Regions from separate parts of the Kitasatospora sp. NPDC057940 genome, predicted to be linked through region 1. Evidence: riboswitches for the same ligand, from Rfam matches in the RefSeq annotation. Region 1 holds a riboswitch; each other region holds the start of a gene.
What was found. Region 1 has a riboswitch for cyclic di-AMP ahead of ACFVTF_RS00095 (M23 family metallopeptidase). Riboswitches for the same ligand answer to the same signal wherever they lie in the genome.
Positions count from the first base shown of each region.

Region 1 (5,482 bases):
CGACCACCAGCGGCAGCACCAGCGCCGACGGCGGCCAGCTGTACGGCAGCACGATCGGCAGCACGCTCAGCACGGCCGTCACTCCGAGCAGCACCCCCAGCGCGTACCGCGCGGCCCGGGCGTTCCCGTCCAGCAGCCGCAGGTACCACCGCCGCGCCCTCGCTATCGGTGCGGGCACGTGGACCTCCGCCAAGGGGTCGGCGGTCCCCTGTCATGACCACCAGTCAGCCCGGCCACACTAACCCGTCCGCCCCCACCGCCCCCAGGCCCGCTGCCCGCCCGCCGCACGGGAAGTCGGCGGGTCCGACTTCTGGTGCACGCCCCACCCCGTGTGGTGGTGGTTCCGCCGTCGTCGTGGGAGGCCGGGCGGGTTGTGCCACGGCCGGTGTCTCAGAGGGTGGGCCAGGTGCGCAGGCCGGTGGTGAGGAGGGTGATGAGGCGGCTCTGGGTGGTGGCCAGGTCCTCGGCGAGCTGGAAGCCGCCGCCGATGGAGAGGGAAGCGAAGCCGTGGGCGACGGAGCGGACGGTGCGGGCGGCGTGGATCGCCTCCGCGCCGTCGAGGCCGTACTCCCGCAGGACGGCGATGATCACCCCGACGAGCCGCCCGGCCGCGCGGGTGAGGTCGTCGTCCGGCTGCGGGGCCTGGGGGAGCGCGTTGTAGCGGTGCGGGTACTCGGTGGCGTACGCGTGGTAGGCGCGCAGGACGGTGTCGACGGCGTCGTCCCCGCTGCGGCCGACGGCGGCCTCGGCGAGCCGGTCGGCGAGTTCCTCGGTGACCCGGACGGCGATGAGCCGCCGCAGTTCGGCGAGGCCGCCGCTGACGTGCTTGTACAGCGACGGGGTGGCGACCCCGGCCCGGGCGGCGACGGCGGCCAGGGTGAGGGCCTCGGTGCCCTGCTCGTCGATGAGGGCGAGGGCGTGGTCGACGACCTGCTCGGGGGTGAGTCCTACTCGGGGCATGGCGCGGGCTCTCCGTCGGTGGAAGGGGGCTGATGTGGCGGGGCGGGGCTGACGTGGGCGGGCGGGGCTCAGACGAGTTCGGCGAGGAAGGGCAGCAGGGCGTCGGCGGTGGCCTGCGGGTTGTCGGCCATCGGGTAGTGCCCGGATCCGTCGATCATGACCTTCCGTGCGTCGAGCGCGGCGGCCTGCCGGTCGGCGACGGCTTCCGGCTTCGGGAAGTCGGGGTCCTTGCTGCCCATGATGACGAGCGAGGGGCAGCGCACGGCCGCGGTCCAGCCGACGGGCGCGGAGTCCCCGCTGACGTATCCGCGGGTGGCGGTCTTGCGGCCGGGGGTGCGCATGGCGGCGACGAGTCCGGCCACGTACGTGTCGAAGTCGGCGGGCTTGGCGCCCGGGTAGGCCAGCTTGCGGTGGTAGAGGCCCCAGAAGGCGGGGGAGTGGACGGTCAGGAAGCCCATGGCGCGGAGGGCACCGCGCAGGAGCGCGCCGGGCGGGGGGTTCTCGACGAAGGCGTCGACCAGGGCGATGCCGGCGACCCGCTCGGGGGCGTCGCCGGCGGCTTTGACGACCGTCGCGCCGGTGTAGGAGTTGCCGACCAGGACGGCGCGGTCGATGCCGAGGTGGTCGAGCAGGGCGAGGACGTCGGTGGCGATGGCGGCGGGGGAGTAGTCGTCCCAGACGATCGAGGATTCGCCGAAGCCGCGCAGGTCCATGGTGATGACCCGGCGGCCGGCGGCGGCCAGCAGCGGGCGGAGGTGCCGGTAGGCGGCGCGGGTGTCGAGCATTCCGGGGAGCAGCACGACGGGAGCGCCGTCGCCCTGTCGGGTGTCGTCGTAGGCGAGGCGGCCGCCGGTGACGTCGAGGTACTGGGTGGTGGGGGCGCTGGTGGCGTTCATGGCAGGTCTCCGGAGGGTTGCCGGTGCGGGCTTCGGCGCTGCCGCCGATAGCCATAAAGCTAAGGCTAATAGCCTTAGCCGTCAAGCCTTCGCGCCCTACGGAGCGGGGGAGGCCGGCGAAAGGTTTGCAGGTGAAGGGTCGTTCGTTGACGTCCGATCACGTGAGGTGGCGTCAATGGTGTTCAAAGGGGTCCAGGGGTGCCCAAGGGGAACAAAACGCCCGTCATGCCCCAGAATGCCCCGCCCGTCTCAGGTCGTCCCGGGCGAACGGCTTGGAATCAGGGCCTCCTAGGATTAACGTTTGATAACGCAGCGCGGTCGTCAACGCCGTACCCAGACGGCACCGTGCGCCGTCGCCTAATCCCGCCGACCGGCCTCCGGGCAGGTCAGGGAGCCGGGGAACCACGTTCCTTGGGGTGAATCGGCGGGGCTCCGGCCCGGCCGTAGGAGACCTTCCTGCTCCGAACCCGTCAGCTAACCCGGTAGGCGCGAAGGAAGGAAAGGAGCGCGCCTCCGTGGCGTCGACGCACACTCCGGCACACCCGGCCGGCCTCGCAGCAGGTACCCGGCTCCTCGACCACCCCGGCCCGGACGGCCCCGAGTACGCGGGCCCGGAGGTCGAGACCAACCGGCACCGGATGCCGCGTCAGGTCCGCGGGACCTCCCCGCTGCTCGGCGTCACCGCCGTCGCCGCCACCCTGGGCGCCACCGGCTTCGCCTCCGCCACCCCGGCCGCCGCCCCCGCCATCGAGACCCCGGACGAGACCCCGGTCGCCCTCTCCGCCGACCCCGGCCTCGCGCTCGCCGCCCGCATCCAGCTGCAGGCCGACAGCCAGCGCACCGCCGCCGAGGAGGACGCCCGCGTCCAGGCCGCGAAGGAGGCGGAGGCCAAGGCCGCCGCCAAGGAGGCCGAGGCCAAGCGGGCCGCCGAGGAGGCCGAGCGGGCCAAGGCCGCCGCCCTCACCCTGCCGGTGCGCGACTACCACCTCACCGCCCACTACGGCCAGAGCGCCCGTTACTGGGCCCACCTGCACACCGGCCTGGACTTCGCCGCGGACACCGGCACCCCCGTCTACGCCGTCGGCCAGGGCACCATCACCTCGGCCGGCTGGTCCGGCTCGTACGGCTACCGGATCGTCGAGACCCTGCCCGACGGCACCGAGATCTGGTACTGCCACCTCTCCTCGATCATCAAGGGCTCCGGCAAGGTCGCCTCCGGCCAGCAGATCGGCAAGGTCGGCGCCACCGGCAACGTCACCGGCGCGCACCTGCACGTGGAGGTCCGCCCCGGTGGCGGCGCCCCCGTCGACCCGGAGACCTGGTTCCAGCAGCGCGGCCTCAACCCCTGACGCACCCGCGAAGCCCCGGCCGCCGGAACCAGAAGGCACCGCGGCCGGGGCTTCGCCGCGTCACTCCTGCGCCGGGTCCGCCGGGTCCGCCGACTCCGAGGGGTGCGCGTCGAACTCCTCCTGCGCCGGCCCCGCCAGCCCCTCCATGCGGGCGTCGAACTCCTCCTGCGCGAGCCCGGCCAGGTACGCGTCGATCTCCTCCTGCCCCGGCTCCGGCGCGAGGTCCGGGAACTCCTCCACCAGCATTCGCGGCAGCCCGGGCACCGTCCACTCCCCGTACAGGTCGAGCGCGGCCTCCACCGCCGCCTCCTCGAACGCCCCGAAGTCCCCGGCCAGCTCGTCCGGCATCGGCCGGCCCAGCGCCGTCAGCTCGGCCAGGTTGCGGTAGCTGCGCCGCATCAGGCCCTGCTCCAGCAGCCGGCGCGCGCCGTCGGTGGCCATGCCGACCGAGATCACCCGGGTCGGGCTCCAGCCCTGCTCGTCCACCTCGTCCAGCCAGCCGGTCTGCGCCAGTGCGGCGAACCTGGCCAGCCGCTCCTCCTGCGCCAGCTCCCGGAAGCCGGTCAGCCACTCCCGCACCGCCTCCGGATCCGCGACGTCCGCCCCGTACGCGTGCAGCAGCAGCGCGTACAGCCGGGGCCAGGTCACCAGGTCGGCGCGGCGCAGCAGCCCGGCCGCGACCTCGCCCTGCCACTCGGCCTCGGCGTGCAGCCGCTCCTGGCGCTTGGCGTTGAGCCGCTTGGCGGCCCGCTGGTGGTCGGTCAGCAGCCGGACGGCGGCGCCGTACGCCAGCGGGTCCGCCTCCGGTTCGGGTTGGACGTACAGGTAGAGCCGCTCGTACAGCAGGTGCTCCACCGCGTTCGAGGTCAGTTCGGGCCAGCCGTCGTGCATCCTGCCCTCGCCCAGCTCCAGCAGGGCCAGCACCGCGCGCAGCGGCGCTTCGGCCACCGGGGTGCGGTCCTCCTCCGCCGCCCAGGCGAGCAGGTCGGAGGCCCTGGTGCGCGGGGCGAGCCGCAGGTCTTCGTCGTTCATAGCTCGAACGGTAACCGCTGGCCGGGAGTAGGGTCGGCTGCCATGGTCCCCGTACGACTCACCGGCCCCCGGCTGGCCATCCGCGAGTATCACCACACCGCAGGTGACGTGGACGCGCTGTACGGGCTGTTCGGCGACCCGGAGGTCACCCGCTACCTCCCCTTCGAGCCGCGCGACCGCGAAACCTGCGCCGACCAGATCGAGCTCTACCTGGAGGAGGCGATGGCGCCGGAGCGGGACACCTACCGGCTGGCCGTCACCCGGCGCGAGGACGCCGAGGACCCGGCGGACGCCACGCCGATCGCCCACGCCTCCCTCACCCTCGGCAACCACCGCTCCGCCCACCTCGGCTACGTGCTGGGCCGCGACGTCTGGGGCCGCGGCTACGCGGGCGAGATCGCCGGCCTGCTCTGCGAGCTCTCCTTCGAGGCCCTCGGCGTGCACCGGCTGGCGGCCCGGGTCGACGTGGACAACGCCGCCTCCGCCAAGGTGCTCCTCCGGCTCGGGTTCCAGTTGGAGGGGCGGGTCCGGCACGACCTCTGCAAGGGCGGCGTCTGGTCCGACTCGTACCTGTACTCGCTGCTCGCCGACGAGTGGACCGGCGCGACCGGCTGACGGCCCGGCGCGGACGTCCGGCGTGGACCCGACGCGGACCCGGGGCAGGCCCGGGGGCAGGCCTGCCGGGTCAGGCCCGGGGGGTTAACCCCACCCCCGATCCGCCAGGCCTCCGGATCCTCCCCGGCCCGCCGTTCGACCAGACTGATGCCATCAGCAGTCGAGAACGAGGGACCGGGGCCGGGACATGAGCATCAGCCGAAGCACGCAGGACCGTGAGTGGGACGTCCTCGGTGGTTACGGCGACGACCCGCGTCCCGCTCGGGCCCACCGGACCGAGGAGCCGCCGGCCGTCTGGCGGGCGCCGTTCTCCAAGCACTACTACCGCGAGATCGGCTACACGCTCACCGGCCTGCCGCTGTCGGTCATCGGCTTCTCCGTCTCGATCGTGCTGTTCTGCATGGGGATCGGCACCTTCGTCACCGTCCTCGGCCTGCCCGTGCTCGCCCTCCTGACCACCGTCGCCCGCGGCATGGGCCGGATGGAGCGGGCCCGGGTGCGCGGCATGCTGGCCCTGGACGTGCCCGCCCCGGAGCCGGTGCGCCAGACCCGCCCGGGCACCTGGGGGGCGATCACCGCGCGGCTGGCGGACTCGGCCGGGTGGAAGGCCGCGTTCTACCAGGTGGTGAT
Region 1 covers NZ_JBHVPH010000001.1:20,512-25,993, reverse strand. The annotation lists gene ACFVTF_RS00110 (PP2C family protein-serine/threonine phosphatase) at 1-178, opposite strand, end outside; gene ACFVTF_RS00105 (TetR/AcrR family transcriptional regulator) at 391-960, opposite strand; gene ACFVTF_RS00100 (alpha/beta fold hydrolase) at 1,029-1,856, opposite strand; cyclic di-AMP (ydaO/yuaA leader) riboswitch at 2,201-2,359, shown strand; gene ACFVTF_RS00095 (M23 family metallopeptidase) at 2,372-3,205, shown strand; gene ACFVTF_RS00090 (hypothetical protein) at 3,266-4,237, opposite strand; gene ACFVTF_RS00085 (GNAT family N-acetyltransferase) at 4,280-4,852, shown strand; gene ACFVTF_RS00080 (sensor domain-containing protein) at 5,040-5,482, shown strand, end outside.

Region 2 (5,482 bases), on a different contig from region 1:
GAACTCATGGAGGCCACCGGCGAGACCGCCAACCTGGCGGTGCTGGAGGGCGGCGAGGTGGTGTACGTCGGGCAGGTGCAGTCGCGGCGCTCGATGCGGATGTTCACCGAGGTCGGCCGACGAGTGCAGCCGCACTGCACGGGCGTCGGCAAGGCGCTGCTGGCCCAGCTCCCCGAGGACGAGGCGCGCGCCATCCTGGGCCCCAACCCGCTGCCCGCGCACACCGAGTACACCGTCACCGACCCGCAGGAGCTGCTGCACCAGCTCGCCGAGGCGCGCGAGCGCGGCTACGTGGTCGACGACCAGGAGCAGGAGATCGGCGTCCGCTGCATCGCGCTCGCCGTACCGGGCGCGCCGACGCCCACCGCCCTGTCGGTGTCCGGCCCGGAGGCCCGCATCCGGGCCCTGGAGGAGCAGGCCGGCACGTCCTCGCTGGTACCGGTGATGCACCACATCGCGGCTCGGCTGGGGCAGGTCCTCGCCCCCTGACCCGTCGTCACCGCCCGCTTCGCGCACGGGAAGTCGATCCGGTCGACTTCCCGTGCGCGCGCTCCCCCGTTCGAGCGGACACCGAGCGGGTTGCACCTACCCCCGGCGCAGGCTCCGCCACCCTGGTGCGGACGCGGCCCGCAACGGCGCGGGCGGCCGGGGCCCCGGGACAGGGTGGACGACGATGACGTGCAGGCGTTCGACAATGCGGGGCGGGTCCGGGCAGGGCGGGTCCGGGCAGGGCGGGTCCGGGCGCGGCCGGGCCGGGCGCGGCGAGTCCGGGCAGGCCGGCAGGCTCTGCGGATTCCGCGCGGCCTCGCTCGTCGCCGCGATGGCGGCCGGCTGTTCGGTGGCGACGCTGACCGCCGACCCGTCCTGGGCACGCCGGCCCGAGCCCCGGCCGGCGGTGGACACGGCAGCCCCCACGGCGTCCCGCTCCGATCTGGAGGTGGTCCGGCTCGACCCGGACGCCGCCCCGCCCGGCGGCACCACCACCGTCCACGCCTTCATCGCCAACCGCGGCCCGGACACCACCGCGGCACCGTTCACCGTGCTGGTGACGCTGCCGCCCGGGGTCTCCCCGGAGGGCCCGTACTTCCCCGAGGACTGCGAGGTGCGGCTCAACGGCCGCCAGGTGCGCTGTGTCTTCCCGGCCGGACTGCCCCCGCTGCGCAGCGCGACCGCGCTGGTGCCGGTGCGCCTCTCCCCGGACCTGCCGATCGGCAGGCTCACCGGCGGCTCGGTCACGGTGCGCGGCGTGGACGACCCGGACGAGGGGAACAACCGGCAGCCGTTCGACATCACGGTGGTCGAGACGGCTCCCGGCTCCTGACCCGGAAGCCCCGAGGGCCTACCGGTACACGCGGACGTAGTCGGCGGCGAAGGTGATCGGAGCGGTGCCCTGCGGCGCCGGGTGGTACTTCCCCGCGCCGACCGACAGGTTGAGGATCAGGTACGCCGACCAGTTGGCGCCGACGCCCTTGCCGTCCGAGAACACCTTGGCGCCGTTGACGTACCAGTCGACCGAGGTGGCGCCGTAGTAGGTGCCGATGGTCACCCACTGGTCCTTCGCGACGGCGCCGGCGTCGGTGTAGTACTTGGGGTTGCCGGGGTTGACGTGGTTGGTCAGCTCCAGCAGGTTCGGGTTGTCGGGGTGGTACTCGAAGGAGTCGACCTCCCCGTTGCCGTTCTTCCAGGTCCAGAAGGCAGGCCAGGCGCCGGAGCCGGACGGCAGCTTGACCCGGGTCTCGGCGTAGTCGCCGGTCCTGACCTGGAAGCCCTCGCTGGAGCCCTCGGTGGTCAGGAAGCCGGTGTTCCAGGCCTGCTTGCCGTTCTCCAGCGTGGTGGTGCCGGGCGCGGCGGTGAAGGTGGCGACCCCGTTCGCGACGCTGACGTTGTTCTTGTTCAGCAGGTCGAGCTTGTTGTCGTCCGGGTTGTGGTTGCCGTACTTGTAGGCGGTGCTCTTGTCGCCGACCCAGCGCGAGCCCCAGCTGATCGGGCTGTTGAACTCGTCGGACCAGGTCAGCGACTTGCCGGCGACCGGGGAGGCGGGGGTGCCCGCCGACGGGCCGGCGGTGGCGCTCGGGCTGCTCGGGCTCGGGGTGCTCGTCGGGGTCGGCTTCGCGGTGGGGGTCGGGGTCGGGGTCGGGGTCGGGGCGGGAGTCGGCTTCGCGGTGGGCGCCGGGGTCGGAGTCGGAGTCGGCGCCGGGGTCGGAGTCGGAGTCGGCGCCGGGGCGCTGGAGACCACCAGCTGCTGCGAGGCCAGGTTGTGCCAGGCCCCGCCGAGGTCCTGCCAGAAGCCGAACTGGGTGTACGTCCCGGCCGGCAGGGCGCGCGCGCCGCTGGTGAAGGACAGGCCGCTCGGGCAGATCTGCACGTTGGAGGCGTTGCCCGGGAAGTCGAGGTTCGCACCGGCCGCGTTCCGGACGCCCACGCCGACGGTCTTCGCGGTGAAGCAGGCCGAGGAGTGGAGGGTCAGCGAGGCGGTGGCGGCCTGGTTGGCGACCATGGTCGCCGGGGCGAGTCGGTCCTGGGTGACGGTCGGGGTGGTGGCGGCCTGGGCGCCGGAGACGGCCGGCAGGCCGAGCAGTCCGGCGCCGGTGACGGCGAGTGCTCCGGTGACGGCGAGGGCGGCGTTGCGGCCCCGGTGGGAGGGGCGGGCGTGGCGCGGCGCGCGGCGCCGGGCAGGCTGGTGCATGGCGGTGTCCTCTGCGACGCCTGCGAGGTGAGCTGTCGGATTCGGGCTGAGGCAGCCCGGCCGCCGGTGGAAGCGGCTTCACCCCTAGCCACGGCCCGCACGCGGGAGCGTACGGGCCGGGCGCTGACCTTGGTTCCCCCGCTCCCGTCCGCTGTGGTGCTCGGTTGCCGGCCGACGGGTGGACAGGACTCGGCGTCCCGACGGCGGGGGTCCGCGAGGGCGGACGACGGTTGCAGGCTAGGCAGGCCGTGCGTGAACGGACAACCTGCCAGGGCCGGTTGTCGCACAGGTCACAGTGGTGTCGATCAACGACGCTGCGTGGTGGATCAGTTGGGACGGATCAGCGGAGCCGTTGAGCTGCCGAACGACGAATCGGTGAATCGACGGGCCTCGGGTCCACGGGCCCACGGGTCCACCGGTCCACGGGTCCACGGGTCCACGGGTCCACGGGTCCACGGGTCAAGCGAGCCAGTTGTCGACCTGGCTCTCGGCCTCCGGCGCCCAGGCGAGTTCCAGGTGGTTGAGGCCGGTGAGCAGCCGGGTGCCGCCGATCGTCGCGATGCCGGTGGTGTCCAGGGCGCTCGCGGTGAACACGATGCCGTCACTGGGCCCCCGGTTCTCGTTGAGCACGCCCGGGATGTCGGCGGACCCGCCCGCGAGCAGGTAGGTGCGCACCGACGCGGGGACGCCCGCCTGTTGCAGCGGCGCGATCAGCGAACCGGCGTCGATCGCCGCCTGGATGCCCTGGCCCGAGGTGTAGAAGCCCTGGCCGCCGTAGTAGGTGGTCCACCAGTCCTGGGCGGTGCCGTCCACCCCGTACCGGCCGTCCCAGCGGGCGAGCAGCTGGCGCTGGCCCGGGTAGCAGTCGTAGCCGCCGGTGGGCAGCACGCCGAGGCAGGGCTGCGCCGTGTAGGTGCCGTAGCAGGTCATGTAGAGGTGCGGGGACGGCGCGTTGGCGGTGCCGCCGCAGGCCGGCCAGCTCGCGAGGTCGAACGACCAGCCGTGCGCGTACACGTAGTCGAGCCCGCCGTTCGGGCCCCCGAGGGTGATCAGGCGGCGCACGTCGCCCGCGTAGGCCCGCCCCCAGGACGGGCGCACCGAGGACACGTACGCCCGGGCGGCGACCTCGCCCTTGCTCCACGCCACCACGTCCACCTGGGGGACGCCGAGACGGGCCCGGATCAGCGCGACGGCGTCGCCGACGGCCTGCGCCTGGAGCAGGTTGTCGCCCTGCTTGTGGGCGAAGCCGATGGCGAACACCCGGTGGCCGGTGCCGGCGAGGTACTGGGCGAGGCCGGTGGACGGGCAGGCGGAGGCGCCGCAGGTGCCGCTCTCCCCCGGGTTCGCCCAGGCGCGGTCGGCGTTGTCGTTGGCGCCGTGGACCAGCAGCACGGGGGTCGGACGGCTGCCGGTGTCCCAGCCGGTCGCCGAGTACAGCAGGAAGCGGCTGGAGGCGGGCTGGCCGGTGCCGCCGAAGTACGTCCGGCGGGCGCCGTCCTGGTCGCCGCGGCCGTCGGCCGGGTACTGCTCGGTGCGGAAGCCGGGGGTGGTGTCGAGGTAGCGCTCGACCTTGGCCCAGCCGTTGCCGGGAGCGGGGAAGGCGGCTTCGAGGGTGAGCGGGGCGGTGGCCGCCTGGGCGGCGGTGGCCTGGGCCGGAATGGGGGTGCCGAGGAGCAGCGCGGCGAGGGTCAGCAGGAGGGCGGACAACGCGGTGGGGGTGCGTCCGACGGCGGTGGGGGTGTGCCGCATGGGAGTGGGGGTGCGTCTCATGGGGGTGGACGGTAGGACCGGCCGCCGGCGGGCGCCCAGGTGCCCGCCGCACACCCCGCGGGCCTGCGCGGTGGCGGCCGGTGCCGTGGCGCACCGCCCACGGGTGCGCCCACCCGGCTCACCGGGTCGGATAAATTGGAGGTCCGACATCTTCCGCAGTGCACAAGACCGCCGTGCACGGCCCCACAGGAACGAGGTACCGCCCCACCATGACCGCGCCCCTGCCCGCCTTCGCCGGCCGCACCTACCTCTTCCGGGCCGACAACGGCGCGGCCTTCCGCAACACCTACTCGGCCGACGGCCGGCGGCTGCGCTGGGAGGGCCTCGGCGAGTCGGCGGGCCAGTGGGAGGACGTGCGGCTGCACGTCGCCGAGGTGGCGCCGGAGATCTACTTCATCAGCTGGACCGAGGAGAGCGGGATCACCGTCAGCCACGTGATGGACCTCGGCCGGCTGACGGTACGCGCCTTCTGGACGTACGAGGGCGAGGGCGGCCGGGTCGGCGAGCTGCACACCGGGACGCTGGAGCGGGTGGCCTGAGCCTTACCGCTCCCGCGCCCCTCGCTGTCCGCCTGCTTACTCAGGCCGTCTGAGCAGACTGCCTGCTCGGACGGCCTGCCCAGGCGGTTTGCTCAGGCGGTTTGCTCAGGCAGCATGGTTCGGGACCTTGAGGTGCTGGGACAGCCACTCCAGCGAGGACGGCAGCAGCGCGCTCCAGGTCTCGAAGTTGTGGCCGCCGTTCTCCAACATGCTGTAGGAGACCTTCATCGGGGACTGCACGGCGTCGACGAAGGCCTCGGTGTCGCGCCGGTAGTCGCCGTCGCCCTTCTTGGTGCCGGCCAGCAGCACGGACACCCTGGGCTGCGGCAGGTTCTTCAACCGCCACATCAGGTTGGCCTCGTCACGACGCTGCTTGCTGCCGCCGAACAGGTCGCCCGTGGTCGGGTCGTCGGCGGCGTCGTAGTAGGCCGAGAGCGCGACGGCGGTCGGAAAGACGTCCGGGTGGCGCATGGCCAGCTTGAGGGCG
Region 2 covers NZ_JBHVPH010000010.1:211,293-216,774, forward strand. The annotation lists gene ACFVTF_RS18490 (IclR family transcriptional regulator) at 1-489, shown strand, start outside; gene ACFVTF_RS18495 (hypothetical protein) at 695-1,321, shown strand; gene ACFVTF_RS18500 (hypothetical protein) at 1,340-2,686, opposite strand; cyclic di-AMP (ydaO/yuaA leader) riboswitch at 2,689-2,855, opposite strand; gene ACFVTF_RS18505 (esterase/lipase family protein) at 3,146-4,456, opposite strand; gene ACFVTF_RS18510 (MoaF N-terminal domain-containing protein) at 4,666-4,995, shown strand; gene ACFVTF_RS18515 (alpha/beta hydrolase) at 5,101-5,482, opposite strand, start outside.
Region 2: it holds a riboswitch for cyclic di-AMP, as region 1 does, so the genes downstream of both, ACFVTF_RS18500 (hypothetical protein) here and ACFVTF_RS00095 (M23 family metallopeptidase) in region 1, are expected to answer to the same signal.

Region 3 (5,482 bases), on a different contig from region 1:
GCCCGGTCGCCCGGGAGGCCGACTTCGTCGCCGAGTCCGGCCGCGGACTGCACCTGGTGGAGTCCTTCAGCCGCTCCTGGGGTTGGCACCCGCTGGGCAGCGGCAAGGTGGTCTGGGCCCTGTTCGAGGCGGAGCCGGCCACCGGTTCCGAACTCGGTGGACGGCACCGGCGCTCGGCCTAGCGCCAGACGGCGCGCGGCCGGCCGAGGGAGGCCCCGGGAGGACCGCACCCCGGGCTCCGCGGGGCGGGTCGACGGGCCTGGCACAGGTGTGCCACGGGCTCCGGCTCAGCCCTCAGGACGATTCCCACGACGATTCCCGGGCCCGCCCCCCGGACGAGCCGGCCGGACCGACGGCCGGACACCCCGGCGGCCCGACGCACGTCCACGTCCGAGCCCCCCGCCGTGCGCGGGACCACCCGCCGCACCTGCGCGCGGTCGACCGCGAGAGCGCCCGTCGCGAGAGCGCCCGTCGTGCGGCCCCGGACCGGCACCGGAAAAGACAAAGGCCGTCGCGGTGTCAGCACCCACGACGGCCCCCCGATGGCAGGACGGCGGCCGGTCAGACCGCCAGGTGGTCGAACTCCCCGTCCTTGGCCCCCAGCAGCAGGGCGGCGATCTCGGCCCGGGTGTAGATGAGCGCCGGACCTTCCGGGAAGCGCGAGTTGCGCATCGCCACATCGCCCCCCGGCAGGGCCGCGAACTCGACGCAGTTCCCCTGGGAGTTGCTGTGCAGGCTCTTCTGCCAGACAACCCCCTTGAGGTCGGCGGCCGCCATCCCGTTGTAGGTGTCGTACGAGCCGTACGTGTCCTGCGAGTCGTGCATAGAAATCTCCCGAAGAGCTCCGGAGTGGTCGTCCAGCGCGGCGCTCCCGGCACCCGCCGAACGAACGGACCGGCCCCGTACCGGCCCGGCACAACGCCTCACTTGACGCGATGATAGCTGCTGTGCACGTGCATCAGCACGGGACATTGCAGGTGCACGAGGCCTTTCACCGGCAGTTCTGAACTCTTCACGGTCCCTTCTCCTGACGGTACGTAAACGGACATAGCCGAGTGAATCGTCAGATTCTCGATAACCGGCCGTGAGCGGTTCCCCGCTGAATGTTGATCTTCAGGCGCCCGGAGTCGCGCCTTCGTGACCCTCCGTCAGGCGACCTCCTGGCTGTGAGACATCTCACGCGCCACAGAAGCAACTCGACGCCCCGTCGGACACGTCAGGGCAACCAGCGGCGATCGCTCGAGGGCTGGGTGAGATATGTCCGGATTGCGGGCAAACCGCCCGGCCGGACACGACGGGAGCGCGGCGCACCCGCCATGACCACGTGAAACCCGAACGGCAGCCGAATGCAGGCCTGACGGGCCGATGTCCTACGATCTCCGGCATGAGCACCGCAGCCATCCCGGGCGCGCCACTGCCCGTCCGCACTCCAGGCTCCCGTGCGCGGGGGCGCCACCGTCGCCCCGAGCGCCCCGAGATCCCGGCCGGATCCCCGGCCCTGGTGCTCGCCGTGCCCGCGACCGCCGGGCCCGAGTCCCGCTCGGTCGTCGAGGAGCTGCTGTCGATCGTCCGCAGCGAGCAGAACGGCATCCAGACCGCCGTCGGCTACCTCCCGGGCGAAGCCGCCCAGGGCGCCGACAGCGACGACCGCACCGTCGCCGAACTGCTGGCCATGGCCGCCGAGGCCGGTCTGCCCGCGCCGGTCCTGGTGCCGCTGGTACCCGGCCCGCACGGATTCCTGACCGAACTCCACGCCCTCGCCGCCGAGTACGGAGCCCCCGTCACCGACGTGCTCGGCCCGCACCCGCTGCTCGCCGAGGCCGTGCACGTGCGCCTGTCCGAGGCCGGCCTGGCGCGTGCCGACCGGGCCCGGCTGTTCGCCATCGCGACCGCCGCGGACGGCGTCGTGCTGACCACCGTCGGCGGCGAGGAGGCCGCTGCCGCGGCCGGCATCACCGGTGTCCTGCTGGCGGCCCGGCTGGCCGTCCCGGTCGTGCCCGCCGCGCTCGACGTACCGGGCTCGGTCGCCGCGGCCGTCAACCACCTCAAGGAGACCGGCTCCCAGCGCCCGGCGCTGGCCCCGCTGGTGATCGGGCCGGAGGCCGACTCCGAGCTGCTCGCCACGGCCGCCGAGGAGACCGGCTGCCCGTCCGCGGCGCCGCTGGGCGCCTACCCGACGGTCGGCCAGCTGATCGCCTCCACCTACCTGGCCGCGCTGCCCGCGCCCTCCCCCGAGGCCCTGGCGCAGGCCGAGGCCGAGGCGGCGGAGGCCGCCGAGGGCGCCCACGCCGACCACTCCGGCCGGGGCGGTCGCGCCGCTCACGCCGCTCACACCGCCGCCGAGGAGTCGGCCGGCCAGTAGTAGCGGTCACCGCACGCGGGAAGGGCCCGGAACGGCTACGTTCCGGGCCCTTCCCGCTTGTCCCGTAAGGGAGTTAAGGGGGGAATAGGCGTGATGTCCGTTCTGTCCATATTTGTTCGCCATCGCACGACACGCCCCCCGACGCCCGCAGTGTGGACACGCCACCTTCCCGACGGGCGGACCCCCGGGCGACCCGACCCACCGTCACCCACTCCCTGAAGCGCAGACAGTTGCGCGCACCCTTCGCCGTGTTGCCGGAAATCGATCATTTCCGATCATGAAAAGCGAAGGGAACGACCGTTCTCGCCAAACCGTGATGCGCGTCACAGGTGTTTGCAGTTTGAACTTAAGTCTGCTTAACGTGCTCCCCGTTCGTGGCCACACGAACCCAGTTCATCCGCGACGCCGAGTCCTGCCGTCGGATGTCCTGGCAGCGCGAAAACGCACCACGGCAGGAGCGGGGGACCCACAGGTAAGTCGCCCCGGACCGTTCCCCGGAACGATCCAGGGCTAGGGGTGAAGCCGCGCCCACAGCGCGGCCGGGCAACTCCAGCCCGAATCCGACAGCTCACCTCGCAGGCGTGGGAGAGGACTGCGTCTTCATGCTGCCCACCAACGGCACCCGTCCGTCCAGTCGTACCCGACGCGTGATCGCCGCCGTCGGCGTCGCGGGCGTCGGCCTCACCATCCCCTGCCTCACCTCCGGCACCGCCTCCGCCGCCTCCGTCGCCACCTGGGACAAGGTCGCCCAGTGCGAGAGCACCGGCAACTGGAGCATCAACACCGGCAACGGCTTCTACGGCGGCCTGCAGTTCACCTCCAGCACCTGGGCCGCCTTCGGCGGCACCGCGTACGCCCCCCAGGCCAACCAGGCCACCAAGGACCAGCAGATCGCCGTCGCCGAGAAGGTCCTCGCCTCGCAGGGCCCCGGCGCCTGGCCGGTGTGCTCGGTCCAGGCCGGCCTGACCAAGGGCGGCGCCGCGGCCGCCGTCGACACCTCGGCCGGCTCGACCACCGGCTCGGCTGCCGGTTCGACCGCCACCAAGCCCGCCGCGAAGCCGGCCACCCCGGCCGCCAAGCCCGCGCAGACCCAGGCCCCGGCCGCGAAGCCCGCCAAGCCGGCCGCACCGGCCCAGGACCAGGCGCAGGCCCCCGCCGACTCCACCGACGGCACCTCGGCGCAGAAGGGCCAGAACCAGGCCCAGAACAGCGCCCAGCCCCAGGCCGACGACTACACCGTCGCCTCCGGCGACTGGCTGTCCTCGATCGCCGACAAGCACAACCTCCAGGGCGGCTGGCAGCGGCTGTACGAGCTCAACCGCGGCACCCTGACCGAGGGTCCGGACAGCATCTACCCGGGCCAGCGCCTCTCGTTCAAGGACGGCGGCCAGGCCCAGCAGTCCGGCTCGGACTTCACCTGGTTCGACCGCTCGCAGAAGTCCGGCCAGACCTCCAACGGCGGCGCCGCGAACACCAAGCCGGCCGCCCAGCCCCAGGCCCCGGCTCAGACCCCGGCCACCAAGCCGGCTTCCAAGCCGGCCGCCCAGGCCCAGACCCCGGCCCAGACCCCGGCGCCGGCCCCGGCCGCCACCGGCAGCATGGCCGCCGCGGTCTCCTTCGCCAAGTCGAAGGTCGGCCAGGCGTACGTCTACGGCGGCACCGGCAACGGCGGTTGGGACTGCTCCGGCCTGACCCAGGCCGCGCTGCGCGCCGCGGGCGTCTCCGTCCCGCGCGTCGCCGCCGACCAGGCCGCCGCCAGCACCCGCGTCTCGCTGGACAGCCTCCAGGCGGGCGACCTGCTGTTCTGGTCCAACAACGGCCAGAACTCCGGCGTCTACCACGTCGCGATCTACATCGGCGGCGGCCAGTACGTCGAGGCCGCCAACCCGAGCTCGGGCGTGCGCCTGCAGACCGTCGCCAACTGGGCGCCGGACTTCGCCGGCCGGGTCTGAGCACGACCGGCGGGTGACAGGATCCGCCCCCGGACCACGAGGGCTGACCCGGCACCCGGACAGCACGCAACGGGCCCCGGAGAGCAACTGCTCTCCGGGGCCCGTCCGTTGGCCGTCCTCAGCGCGCGCAGGCCCCCGTGGACCCGCGCATGACCAGCTCCGGCTGGAACATGAACTCCCCGCGCTGGGCCGCGTTTGCGCCGACCTCCTCCAGCAGCGCGTCCACCGCCGCGGTCGCCATCGCCTCGACCGGCTGGCGGATCGTGGTCAACGGCGGCTCGGTGAAGGCGATCAGCGGCGAGTCGTCGAAGCCGACCACCGAGACGTCGTGCGGCACCGACAGCCCACGCTGCCGCACCGCCCGGATCGCCCCGAGCGCCATCATGTCGCTGCCGCAGACGATCGCCGTGCAGCCCTTGTCCAGCAGCGCGCCGGCCGCCGCGTGCCCGCCCTCCACGCTGAACAGCGTGTGGTGGACGAGCTCCTCGGCCTCCTCCTGGCTCCGCCCCAGCACCTCGCGCATCGCCGCCGTGAAGCCCTCGATCTTGCGCAGCACCGGCACGTACCGCCGCTGTCCGACCGCCAGCCCGATCCGCTCGTGCCCGAGTTCGGCCAGGTGCTGGACGGCCATCCACATCGCGGCCCGGTCGTCCGGCGAGATGAACGGCGCGTCGATCCGCTCGCTGTAGCCGTTGATCAGCACGAACGGGACCCCTCGCCCGGTCAGCCGGGCGTAGCGGTCGTGGTCGGCGGTGGAGTCGGCGTGCAGCCCGGAGACGAAGACGATGCCCGCCACGCCCCGGTCGACCAGCATCTCGACCAGTTCGTCCTCGGTGGACCCGCCCGGCGTCTGGGTGCACAGCACCGGGGTGTACCCGTGCCGGCTGAGCACCTGCTCGATCACCTGGGCCAGTGCGGGGAAGATCGGGTTGCTCAGCTCCGGCGTGATCAGCCCGATCAGGCCGGCGCTGCGCTGGCGCAGACGGGTCGGCCGCTCGTAGCCGAGCACGTCGAGCGCCGCCAGCACGGTCTGCCGGGTGGCGGCGGAGACGTTCGCCTTGCCGTTGAGTACGCGGGAGACGGTGGCTTCGCTGACCCCCGCCTGCGCCGCGATGTCTGAGAGTCGCGCCGTAGTCACGGTCCCAGAGCCTATTGCAACCACGTCAGA
Region 3 covers NZ_JBHVPH010000010.1:13,232-18,713, forward strand. The annotation lists gene ACFVTF_RS17670 (ATP-binding protein) at 1-182, shown strand, start outside; gene ACFVTF_RS17675 (DUF397 domain-containing protein) at 562-825, opposite strand; gene ACFVTF_RS17680 (hypothetical protein) at 1,385-2,362, shown strand; cyclic di-AMP (ydaO/yuaA leader) riboswitch at 2,797-2,957, shown strand; gene ACFVTF_RS17685 (transglycosylase family protein) at 2,944-4,314, shown strand; gene ACFVTF_RS17690 (LacI family DNA-binding transcriptional regulator) at 4,433-5,452, opposite strand; gene ACFVTF_RS17695 (glycoside hydrolase family 13 protein) at 5,478-5,482, opposite strand, start outside.
Region 3: it holds a riboswitch for cyclic di-AMP, as region 1 does, so the genes downstream of both, ACFVTF_RS17685 (transglycosylase family protein) here and ACFVTF_RS00095 (M23 family metallopeptidase) in region 1, are expected to answer to the same signal.